2 regions of the Pseudomonas sp. S2_H10 genome follow, and region 1 is predicted to be linked to the other one. Evidence: predicted binding sites of a transcription regulator. Region 1 holds the regulator's gene; the other holds the start of a gene.
What was found. The regulator sigma-54, encoded in region 1, starts transcription at its own class of promoters, with help from an activator protein. The targets are predictions, from matches to a motif close to ANTGGCATNNANNTTGCTNT.

Region 2: glnA (type I glutamate--ammonia ligase) is a predicted target of sigma-54. The motif match lies at 1,659-1,678, and genes of this name have one in related genera.

Annotation. Positions count from the first base shown of each region.
Region 1 is NZ_CP162754.1:4,650,224-4,656,113, forward strand. Features, by position in the region: gene AB4O16_RS20750 (ZIP family metal transporter) at 1-690, shown strand, start outside; gene AB4O16_RS20755 (HPr family phosphocarrier protein) at 735-1,007, opposite strand; gene rapZ (RNase adapter RapZ) at 1,023-1,880, opposite strand; gene ptsN (PTS IIA-like nitrogen regulatory protein PtsN) at 1,883-2,347, opposite strand; gene hpf (ribosome hibernation-promoting factor, HPF/YfiA family) at 2,360-2,668, opposite strand; gene AB4O16_RS20775 (RNA polymerase factor sigma-54) at 2,743-4,236, opposite strand; gene lptB (LPS export ABC transporter ATP-binding protein) at 4,483-5,208, opposite strand; gene lptA (lipopolysaccharide transport periplasmic protein LptA) at 5,208-5,756, opposite strand; gene lptC (LPS export ABC transporter periplasmic protein LptC) at 5,743-5,890, opposite strand, start outside.
Region 2 is NZ_CP162754.1:4,023,282-4,029,171, reverse strand. Features, by position in the region: gene thiI (tRNA uracil 4-sulfurtransferase ThiI) at 1-1,444, opposite strand, end outside; gene glnA (type I glutamate--ammonia ligase) at 1,773-3,179, shown strand; gene AB4O16_RS18045 (DUF4124 domain-containing protein) at 3,324-3,839, shown strand; gene AB4O16_RS18040 (hypothetical protein) at 3,934-4,092, opposite strand; gene glnL (nitrogen regulation protein NR(II)) at 4,116-5,201, shown strand; gene ntrC (nitrogen regulation protein NR(I)) at 5,198-5,890, shown strand, end outside.

The DNA of each region.
Region 1 (5,890 bases):
CGGCGGATGCCGCAGATGCTCAGCGACACTTTGCTTGGTTTTGGCGCTGGCGTGATGCTCGCGGCAACGGCATTTTCGTTGATCGTTCCGGGCATCGCTGCCGCCGAAGGGCTTGGCTTGTCACCCTGGGCGTCCAGTGGGCTGATCAGCTTCGGCATCATGCTCGGCGCGTTCGGGCTGTTCCTCGTGGACCGGAAAGTCTCCGGTGCCAGCCCGCAAATGCTGGTCGGCACCCTGGAGCGACCGGTCATTCCTCCGCGCATCTGGCTGTTTGTGTTTGCGATCATTGCCCACAACATTCCCGAAGGCATGGCGGTTGGTGTTTCTGCCGGCGGCGGCATGCCGGATGCCGACAGCCTGGCGATGGGCATTGCCTTGCAGGATGTGCCGGAAGGGTTGGTCATCGCGTTGGTTTTGGCCGGGGCGGGGATGTCTCGGGTCAAGGCGTTCCTGATAGGTGCCGCCTCAGGCTTGGTCGAACCGGTGTTCGCGCTGTTGTGCGCCTGGCTGGTGAGCCTGGCCGAGCTGTTGTTGCCTTTGGGGTTGGCGTTGGCGGCGGGGGCCATGTTGCTGGTGGTGACCCACGAAGTCATTCCCGAGTCGCGCCGCAATGGTCATGACAAGCTTGCCAGCCTTGGACTGCTGATGGGATTTTGCCTGATGATGGTGATGGATACGGCTTTGGCCTGATTTGTGGAGAGGGGGCTTGCCCCCTTACTACCAAGCCCTGGCCTTTACTCGCCTTCGTCGAAGAAGTTGTTGATCAACGCCACCAGCGCAGCCAGCGCTTCCTGTTCCTGCTCGCCTTCCGTGCTCAAGTGGATCGTGGTGCCTTTGCCGGCGGCCAGCATCATCATCGCCATGATGCTTTTGCCATCGACCATTGATTCTGGTGTGCGACCGGCCCGGATCTGGCACGGGAACTGACCTGCCACCCCAACGAATTTTGCAGAAGCGCGGGCGTGCAGGCCCAGTTTATTGATGATTTCGATTTCCAGAGCAGGCATCGCGATGTGAATCCTTTAGCTGAGGTCGCGGTGGCGAACCTGGACGTTCTTCAGGGTTTTTTGCAGCGCCTGCCCCAGACGCTCAGTCAGGTAGACGGAGCGGTGATGTCCGCCCGTGCAGCCAATGGCAATGGTGACGTAGGCGCGGTTGCTGGCGGCAAAACGAGGCAGCCACTTTAGCAGGTATGTGGAAATGTCCTGGAACATCTCTTCGACATCCGGCTGTGCCGCCAGGTAATCGGCAACCGGCTGATCGAGCCCGGACTGCTCGCGCAATTCCGGCTTCCAGTAAGGGTTGGGCAGGCAGCGCACATCGAACACCAGGTCGGCGTCCACCGGCATGCCACGCTTGAATCCGAACGACTCCACCAGGAAGGCAGTGCCGGGTTCCGGTTGATTCAGCAGGCGCAGCTTGATGGTGTCGCGCAGTTGGTACAGGTTCAGGCTGGTGGTGTTGATCTTGAGGTCGGCGAGGTCGGCAATCGGCCCGAGCAGCACGCTCTCGACATTGATGGCTTCGGCCAGCGAGCGGTTGGCGTTGCTCAGGGGATGGCGCCGGCGGGTTTCCGAGAAGCGCTTGAGCAGGGTTTCTTCGTCGGCGTCCAGATACAGGACATCGCACTGGATGTGGCGGCTGCGGACTTCTTCGAGCAGGTCGGGGAAGCGTGACAGATGGCTGGGCAGGTTGCGGGCGTCAATGGAGACGGCGACCAGCGGCTGCATCAGCTCGGTGTGAATCAACGCTCGTTCGGCCAGTTCCGGCAGCAGGCCGGCAGGCAGATTGTCGATGCAGTAGTAGCCGTTGTCCTCAAGTACGTTGAGGGCGGTACTTTTACCTGAGCCGGAACGGCCACTGACGATGATCAAGCGCATGATTACTGACCGTTTTGCTCGTCCAGGACAACCTGATACAGGGCTTCATTGCTTGCGGCATTACGCAGTTTTTCGCGAACTTCCTTGCGGTCGAGCATGCTGGCGATCTGTCGCAGCAGCTCCAGGTGCGCATCGGTGGCGGCTTCCGGGACCAGCAGTACGAACAGCAGGTCAACCGGCGCGCCGTCGATGGCGTCAAAATCTATTGGGGCGTCCAGGTGCATCAATGCACTGATGGGCGACACACAGCCCTTGAGACGGCAATGTGGAATCGCAATGCCGTTGCCAAAACCGGTGGAACCGAGTTTTTCACGGGCGATCAGCGCCTCGAAGACATCTTGCATCTCCAGGGCCGGCACTTCGCGGGCGATCAGATTGGCAATTTGTTCGAGGGCTTTCTTTTTACTGCCGCCCGGCACGTTCACCAGGGAACGGCCGGGGGTCAGGATACTTTCAAGTCGGATCATGGGTAGGGAGTGTTAACGACCGGTTGCGCCCTGGAGGAGGCTCTGGGTCTTTTCCTTATGCTTTTTGAGTTGTTTATCCAGCTTGTCGGTGAGTGCGTCGATCGCCGCATACATATCAGTATGCTCCGCGTTGGCGACCACTTCATTCCCGGGAATATGCAGCGTGGCTTCGATTTTCTGCTTCAACTTTTCGACGGTCATCGTGACCTGCACATTAGTGATCTTGTCGAAATGTCGCTCCAATCGTTCGAGTTTTTCGCCGATGTAGGAGCGAAGAGGTTCGGTCACTTCCAGTTGGTGTCCACTGATGTTGACTTGCATACAGCTTCTCCTTCGTTGCCAGTGCATAAAGCGGCAGATCAGATGATCTACCACTGGAACGCTGTGGCGTGGCCCTACATCAACCGCTTGCGTTCGCTCGAAGGCGCGATCCCGAGGGATTCGCGGTACTTGGCGACGGTGCGGCGAGCCACCTGAATGCCTTGTGCCTCCAGTAAACCAGCGATCTTGCTGTCACTCAACGGCTTTTTCTGATTTTCCGCGGCAACCAGTTTTTTGATGATCGCCCGGATGGCCGTGGACGAGCATTCGCCGCCCTCTGAGGTGCTTACATGACTTGAAAAAAAGTATTTCAGTTCATAAATGCCCCGGGGGGTGTGCATGAACTTCTGGGTGGTCACCCGTGAAATCGTCGACTCATGCATGCCGACCGCTTCGGCGATGTCATGCAGGACCAGCGGCTTCATGGCTTCGTCGCCATATTCGAGGAAACCGCGCTGATGCTCGACGATCTGGGTGGCAACCTTCATCAGGGTTTCATTGCGGCTTTGCAGGCTCTTGATGAACCAGCGAGCCTCCTGCAGCTGATTGCGCATGAAAGTGTTGTCGGCGCTGGTGTCGGCGCGGCGCACGAAACCGGCGTACTGGGCATTGACCCGCAGCCGTGGCACCGACTCCTGATTGAGCTCCACCAGCCAGCGTTCGTTGTCCTTGCGCACGATCACGTCGGGAACGACGTACTCGGCTTCGGTCGACTCGATCTGCGAGCCCGGGCGCGGATTGAGGCTCTGGACCAGTTCGATGATTTGGCGCAGCTCGTCTTCCTTGAGCTTCATGCGGCGCATCAACTGGCTGTAGTCGCGGCTGCCCAGCAAGTCGATGTAGTCGCTGACCAGGCGCTTGGCCTCGGCCAGCCAAGGGGTCTTGGCGGGTAGCTGGCGCAATTGCAGCAGCAGGCATTCGCCCAGGTTGCGGGCGCCGATGCCGGCGGGCTCGAATTGCTGGATGCGGTGCAGGACGGCTTCGATTTCGTCCAGCTCGATGTCCAGTTCCGGGTCGAAGGCTTCGAGGATTTCCTCGAGGGTTTCGTCCAGGTAGCCCTGATTGTTGATGCAGTCGATCAGGGTCACGGCGATCAGCCGATCGGTATCGGACATCGGCGCCAGGTTCAGTTGCCACAGCAAGTGGCTTTGCAGGCTTTCACCGGCCGAGGTGCGGGTGGTGAAGTCCCACTCGTCATCGTCGTTGCTGGGCAGGCTGCTGGCGCTGGTCTGGTAAACGTCTTCCCATGCGGTGTCGACAGGGAGTTCGTTGGGGATGCGCTCGTTCCAGTCACCCTCTTCAAGGTTGTCAACCGTCGGTGCGCTTTCCTGGTAGGAAGGTTCCTGGATATCGGTGTTGGGTTTTTGTTCGGCGTTGTCGGCCAAGGGGTCGGAATTGTCGAAGTCGTCGCCTTCTTCCTGGCGTTCGAGCATCGGATTGGACTCCAGGGCCTCCTGGATTTCCTGTTGCAGGTCCAGGGTCGACAATTGGAGCAGGCGGATGGCCTGTTGCAGCTGCGGTGTCATCGTCAGCTGCTGGCCCATTCTCAAGACTAGCGATGGTTTCATGGCAGGGGCTTAACACCTTATTCGCCGGCGCACATGCGCCATCCACTACAGGGCGCCGGGGCGCCAAACATAAGCAAATTATATGCCTGAAACTGAAGGTTTTGCCTAGAGCGCAGTAACAATAAAAAACGATAAAAATATGTTGCTGAATTGCCCTTGTCGGGGGCTGTTCACGCCGGGTTGCATGAAGCACTGGTGAATCCGCAGGTCATGTGCCCGGGCGGCTGCCAGGGCACGGCTCGGCGCTTACAGGCGGAACTCGTGACCCAGGTACACTTCCTTCACCAGATCGTTGGCCAGGATGGTCTCTGCGTCGCCTTCGGCGATCAGTTGACCGTCATTGACGATGTAGGCGGTTTCACAGATATCCAGGGTTTCACGAACGTTGTGGTCCGTGATCAGCACGCCAATGCCTTTGGCCTTGAGGTGGTGAATGATCTGCTTGATGTCGCCGACCGAAATCGGGTCCACGCCGGCGAAGGGTTCGTCGAGGAGGATGAATTTCGGATTGGTGGCCAGGGCACGGGCGATTTCCACGCGGCGGCGCTCGCCGCCGGACAGGCTCATGCCGAGGTTGTCGCGGATGTGGCTGATGTGGAATTCCTGCAGCAGGCTTTCCAGTTCCTTGCGCCGACCGGCCTTGTCGAGTTCCTTGCGGGTCTCGAGGATGGCCATGATGTTGTCGGCCACCGACAGTTTGCGAAAGATCGATGCTTCTTGCGGCAGGTAGCCGATACCGGCCTTTGCGCGGCCGTGCATCGGCTGGTGGCTGACGTCCAGGTCATCGATCAGGACGCGGCCCTGGTCGGCCTGCACCAGGCCTACGATCATGTAGAAGCAGGTGGTCTTGCCGGCGCCGTTCGGGCCAAGCAGGCCGACGATCTGACCGCTGTCGATGGACAGGCTGACATCACGCACGACCTGGCGGCTCTTGTAGCTCTTGGCCAGATGCTGAGCTTTCAGAGTTGCCATTACTGGGCCTTTTTCTCGTCGGTTTTCTTCTTCGGCTGGATCACCATGTCGATTCGCGGACGCGACTCGGTCACCTTGCTACCGGTGGCGCGACCGGCGCTGGCCAGCTTCTTCTCGGTGTCGTAGACGATTTTCTCGCCCTGGGTGGTGTTGTTGTCCTTGTCGATGACCTTGGCCTTGTCGATCAGCACGACGCGATTCTGCGTTGCGTGGTACTGGATGGTCACGCCCCAGCCCTGGACGGGTTTGGTGTCGCCCGCCGTTTGCAACTGCTCGAAGTAGGCCAGGTTGCCCACCGAGGTCACCACGTCGATGTCGCCATTCGGGGCACGGGTCATGGTCACCTTGTTGCCGGTAACCTTCATCGAACCTTGGGTGATGATCACGTCACCGGTATAGGTGGCAATACCTTGCTTGTCGTCCAGTTGGGCATCGTCGGCCTGAATGCGGATTGGCTGCTGTTGGTCTTCCGGCAGAGCCCAGGCGCTCACGCTTCCCAGTGCTGCGCCCAGACTGAGCAAAATCGGGAGGGTTTTAACGAGCCTCATACTGTCCTCTTACGTTCGATAGCAGGTGTATCCTGCTTTCTTTCAAATACGCTTTCATTCCCTTGCCAGTCGATACACCGCCAGCGCCGTCGATTCTAACGTCTTGCTCGGTCTGCGCATATTGCTGCTGCGGG
Region 2 (5,890 bases), 630 kb from region 1:
GATAAACGCGCACATTGGCATGCCCCTCACTGAGCAAATGGTGGGCATGCAGGCGACTCATCACGCCTTTGTCGCAATACAGCAGGTACTGGCGAGTAGGGTCCAGTTCCTTGAAACGAGCGTTCACTGCATAAAACGGCATCGTTTGTACCTCGATGCCAGCCAGCTCCAGCGGGTCGTCTTCAGCGGCATCCGGATGACGGATGTCGATGACGATCTGACCGGCCAGCGCTTCGCTGACTTCTTCAATCTGCAAGTCCTGGCCCAATTCGTCGATCACGCGATCGATCGGTACCAGTTTGGCGTTTTCGAGCGCACGCTCGAGTACCGCCATATCGAATTCTTTCTCTTCGTGCTCGACACGATGGCGCTTGGCCGCGGTCTTCGGATTGACCGAGATGACGCCGCAGTATTCCGGCATGTGCCGGGCGAAATCGGCGGTGCCGATCTCGTTGGCCGTGTCGATGATGTCCTGCTTGTGCGCGACGATCAGTGGGCGCAGGACCAGTTTATCGGTCACGCAGTCGATCACCGACAGGTTCGGCAGCGTCTGGCTCGACACCTGGGAGATCGCCTCACCGGTGACCAGTGCGTCGATGTGCAGTCGATCGGCAATTTGAGACGAAGCGCGCAACATCATACGCTTCAATACTACGCCCATATGACTGTTATCGACTTTGCCGAGAATTTCTCCCAGCACTTCCTCGAACGGCACACTGACAAATAGCACGCGTTGGGAGCTGCCGTACTTCTTCCAGATGAAATGCGCGACTTCCATGACGCCCAGTTCGTGGGCACGTCCGCCGAGGTTAAAGAAGCAGAAATGCGCCATCAGGCCGCGGCGCATGATCTGGTAGGCCGCCACGGTGGAGTCGAAACCACCGGACATCAGCACCAGCGTTTGCTCCAGTGCGCCCAGCGGATATCCGCCGATGCCGTTGTGCTGGCTGTGGATCACGAACAACCGTTGGTCGCGAACTTCGATCCGGACTTCGATTTCCGGCTTTTTCAGGTCGATCCCGGCGGCACCGCACTGACGGCGCAACTGGCTGCCGACATATTTTTCGATATCGATGGAGCTGAACGGGTGCTTGCCGGCGCGTTTGCAACGCACCGAGAAGATCTTGCCGGCCAGTGCATCACCGTAGTGCTGTTTGCACTTTGCAACGATGTCGTCGAAATCGCCCAGCGGGTATTCGTCGATCTGCAGGAAATGCGCGACACCCGGCATGCAGCTCAGGCGCTCGCCCATCTCCTTCAAGGCCTTGGGATCGCTGACGCGGGTTTCCAGCTCGAGGTTGTCCCACACGCCGTTCACCACCACAGCCGGATCCAGATCGCGGAGCACGGCACGGATGTTCTTGGCCAATTGGCGGATGAAACGCATCCGTACCGGGCGGCTCTTGATGGTGATCTCGGGGAAGACTTTTACGATTAATTTCATGGAAACAGCGCGCGCGAGGCCTGCCGAAAAAGGGGGGCGCGGATTATAGCGGAAATTGCTCAAGGTTTAACCAGTTTATGTGCAGAAGGTTTTGCGTGCACCAAAACAGGTCACTTATTGGATTTAACGCCACATTACAGGGCGAGATTTTCTCCTTTAAAGCGCAAAACGCCCTCACAAGTGTGTTTTTGGGGCAAAAAACCCATGCTGGGGCACTGGCATGCAATTTGCTCCCTTGTGAGGCAGGTTGCCTTGGCAGAGTATTCGCGCCGGCATCACCCACATTTAAGGGCATCCACTACTAGCCCGAAGCCACCCGGAGGACACTATGTCGAAGTCGGTTCAACTCATCAAAGATCATGACGTCAAATGGATTGATCTGCGCTTCACGGACACCAAAGGCACTCAGCACCACGTGACCATGCCGGCTCGCGATGCGCTGGATGACGACTTCTTCGAAGTCGGCAAAATGTTCGACGGTTCCTCCATCGCTGGCTGGAAAGGCATCGAAGCCTCCGACATGATCCTGATGCCGGACGACTCCACCGCCGTTCTGGACCCGTTCACCGAAGAGCCGACCCTGATCCTGGTCTGCGACATCATCGAACCTTCGAGCATGCAAGGCTACGACCGCGACCCACGTGCGATCGCCAAGCGCGCCGAAGAGCACCTGAAAGCCACCGCTATCGGTGACACCGTATACGCCGGCCCAGAGCCAGAGTTCTTCATCTTTGACCAGGTGAAGTTCAAGTCCGACATTTCCGGTTCCATGTTCAAGATCTACTCCGAACAAGGTTCGTGGATGTCCGACCAGGACATCGAAGGCGGTAACAAGGGCCACCGTCCAGGCGTCAAAGGCGGCTACTTCCCGGTTCCACCGTTCGACCACGACCACGAAATCCGTACCTCCATGTGCAACGCACTGGAAGAAATGGGCCTGACCGTCGAAGTTCACCACCACGAAGTGGCGACTGCCGGCCAGAACGAAATCGGCGTCAAGTTCAACACCCTGGTGAAGAAAGCCGACGAAACCCAGACCCTGAAGTACGTCGTGCACAACGTTGCCGACGCTTACGGTCGCACCGCTACCTTCATGCCTAAGCCTCTGTACGGCGACAACGGCTCGGGCATGCACGTGCACATGTCCATCTGGAAAGATGGCAAGAACACCTTCGCTGGCGAAGGTTATGCCGGCCTGTCCGACACCGCCCTGTACTTCATCGGCGGTATCATCAAGCACGGTAAGGCCCTGAACGGCTTCACCAACCCGGCGACCAACTCCTACAAGCGTCTGGTTCCAGGCTTCGAAGCTCCGGTAATGCTGGCCTACTCGGCTCGCAACCGTTCCGCTTCGATCCGCATTCCTTACGTGTCGAGCCCGAAAGCCCGCCGTATCGAAGCACGCTTCCCGGATCCGGCTGCCAACCCGTACCTGTGCTTCGCCGCACTGTTGATGGCTGGCCTGGACGGCATCCAGAACAAGATCCACCCTGGCGACGCTGCTGACAAAAACCTGTACGACCTGCCGCCTGAAGAGGCGAAAGAGATCCCACAAGTTTGCGGCAGCCTGAAAGAAGCCCTGGAAGAGCTGGACAAAGGTCGTGCGTTCCTGACCAAAGGCGGCGTGTTCTCCGATGACTTCATCGACGCTTACATCGCCCTGAAAAGCGAAGAAGAAATCAAGGTACGTACCTTCGTACACCCACTGGAATACGAGCTGTACTACAGCTGCTGATCCGGTAGCGCCGCATTACGCGGCGTGACAAAAAAGAGGCCTCCTTCGGGAGGCCTTTTTTATTGCCCGGATATTTAGCGACTTGGGATAACCACCAAGCCTGGCCTATGCTGCAAGCCAACGTTTTCGCTTGCGGTCGATTCCATGGGTCGTGGTTTTCTCTTCATCCTGCTGCTGATTGCTCTGCCCGCCGTAGCGCAGATCTACAAGTACACGGACGCCAATGGCGCCACCGCGTACAGCAATCAACCGCCTGACGGTGTCAGCGCCCAACCGGTCCACTTGCCGCCCCTCAACAGCATCGAGCGCCAGCCTTCGGGCGAACCCGCACCTGCTGCCGAGGCCGTTCGTCATGAACAGCCCCTCAACGCCTATGAAGTGCTGGAGCTGGCCGGCCTGCCTGTCAATGGAGCCCTGCGCGCCAACAACGGCACGTTCACCGTAACCGTACTGATCAAGCCGCGCCTGCAAGCCCCTCACCTGTTGCGCCTGCTGCTGGATGGTCAGCCCTACGGCGAGCCCGGCAACGTGCCGACCCTGCAGCTGGTAAACATCGATCGCGGCGAACATCGCCTCGCCGTGCAAGTGATCGATGGCGCAAACGTTGTCCAGCAGAGCCCTACCGCCACCCTCACCGTGCAACGAGTGCACACGCGCTGAAGACCTGACGGCCGAGTGCCTGCCGGCATGCCCGAGACTTTTTTAACCTCATTCAGGTTTGAGCACTATATTGGTGCAATTGCTTGCACCTTACTCACATTGCAACCCATTTTGGTTCGAAACTACCCGCAAAAGCTGGCAAAGCGCCACGCAAACGAGCGTCAAACGCCTGTTTCAGGCCTTCGACGCTTCTTTTCGGAGCCTTGGTTTGGTTTTTGCATTTTCCCCGCATCAACGCTTGTTTCTTGCGCATGCTCCGCCCCAAAAGAGGTCCCGATGACCATTAGCGACGCACTCCACCGTTTGCTACTCGACAACCTCACCACCGCCACCATCCTGCTCGACGCCGAACTGCGCCTCGAGTACATGAACCCGGCGGCGGAGATGCTGCTGGCCATCAGCGGCCAGCGCAGCCATGGGCAGTTCATCAGTGAACTGTTTACCGAATCGACCGAAGCGCTGAATTCGTTGCGTCAGGCCGTCGAACAGGCGCACCCGTTCACCAAGCGCGAAGCCATGCTCACCGCCCTCACCGGCCAGACCCTGACCGTCGACTATGCGGTAACGCCGATTCTCAGCGATGGCCATACGATGCTGCTGCTTGAAGTCCATCCTCGCGACCGCTTGCTGCGGATCACCAAGGAAGAAGCACAGCTTTCCAAGCAGGAGACCAGCAAGATGCTGGTGCGCGGCCTGGCCCATGAAATCAAGAACCCCCTGGGCGGCATTCGCGGCGCAGCACAACTGCTGGCCCGGGAACTGCCGGAAGAAAGCCTGCGCGACTACACCAACGTCATCATCGAAGAAGCCGACCGCCTGCGTAATCTGGTGGACCGCATGCTCGGCTCCAACAAGTTGCCGTCACTGGCCCTGTGCAATGTCCACGAAGTGCTGGAGCGTGTTTGCCAATTGGTGGAAGCCGAAAGCCAGGGCTGCATCACTTTGGTGCGCGACTACGACCCAAGCATTCCCGACGTGCTGATCGACCGCGAACAGATGATCCAGGCGGTCCTGAACATTGTGCGCAATGCGATGCAGGCCATCAGCAGCCAGAACGAACTGCGCCTGGGCCGCATCAGCCTGCGCACGCGGACCATGCGCCAGTTCACCATCGGCCACGTGCGCCATCGCCTGGTGACCAAGATAGAGATCATCGACAACGGCCCGGGCATCCCTGCGGAACTTCAGGAAACCATCTTCTTTCCCATGGTCAGCGGCCGTCCGGACGGTACCGGGCTGGGCCTGGCCATTACCCAGAACATCATCAGCCAGCACCAGGGCCTGATCGAATGTGACAGCCACCCCGGCCACACCACTTTCTCGATCTTTCTGCCACTGGAACAAGGAGCCACATCGACATGAGCCGTAGTGAAACCGTGTGGATCGTCGATGACGACCGTTCTATCCGTTGGGTCCTGGAAAAAGCCTTGCAACAGGAAGGCATGACCACGCAAAGCTTCGACAGCGCCGATGGCGTGATGAGCCGCCTGGCGCGCCAGCAGCCGGACGTGATCATCTCCGACATCCGCATGCCCGGCGCCAGCGGCCTGGACCTTCTGGCGCGGATTCGCGAGCAGCACCCAAGGCTGCCGGTGATCATCATGACCGCTCACTCCGATCTGGACAGCGCTGTCGCGTCCTATCAGGGCGGCGCGTTTGAATACCTGCCCAAGCCGTTCGATGTGGATGAAGCTGTTTCCCTGGTCAAGCGCGCGAACCAGCACGCTCAGGAACAGCAAGGCCTGGAAGTCCCGGTTGCCTTGACCCGCACCCCGGAAATCATCGGTGAAGCGCCGGCGATGCAGGAGGTGTTTCGCGCCATCGGCCGCCTGAGCCATTCCAACATCACCGTGCTGATCAACGGTGAGTCCGGTACCGGCAAGGAACTGGTGGCCCACGCCCTGCACCGCCACAGCCCGCGGGCGGCCTCGCCGTTCATCGCGCTGAACATGGCGGCGATCCCCAAGGACTTGATGGAATCCGAACTGTTCGGCCATGAAAAAGGCGCATTTACCGGTGCAGCCAACCTGCGTCGCGGGCGCTTCGAGCAG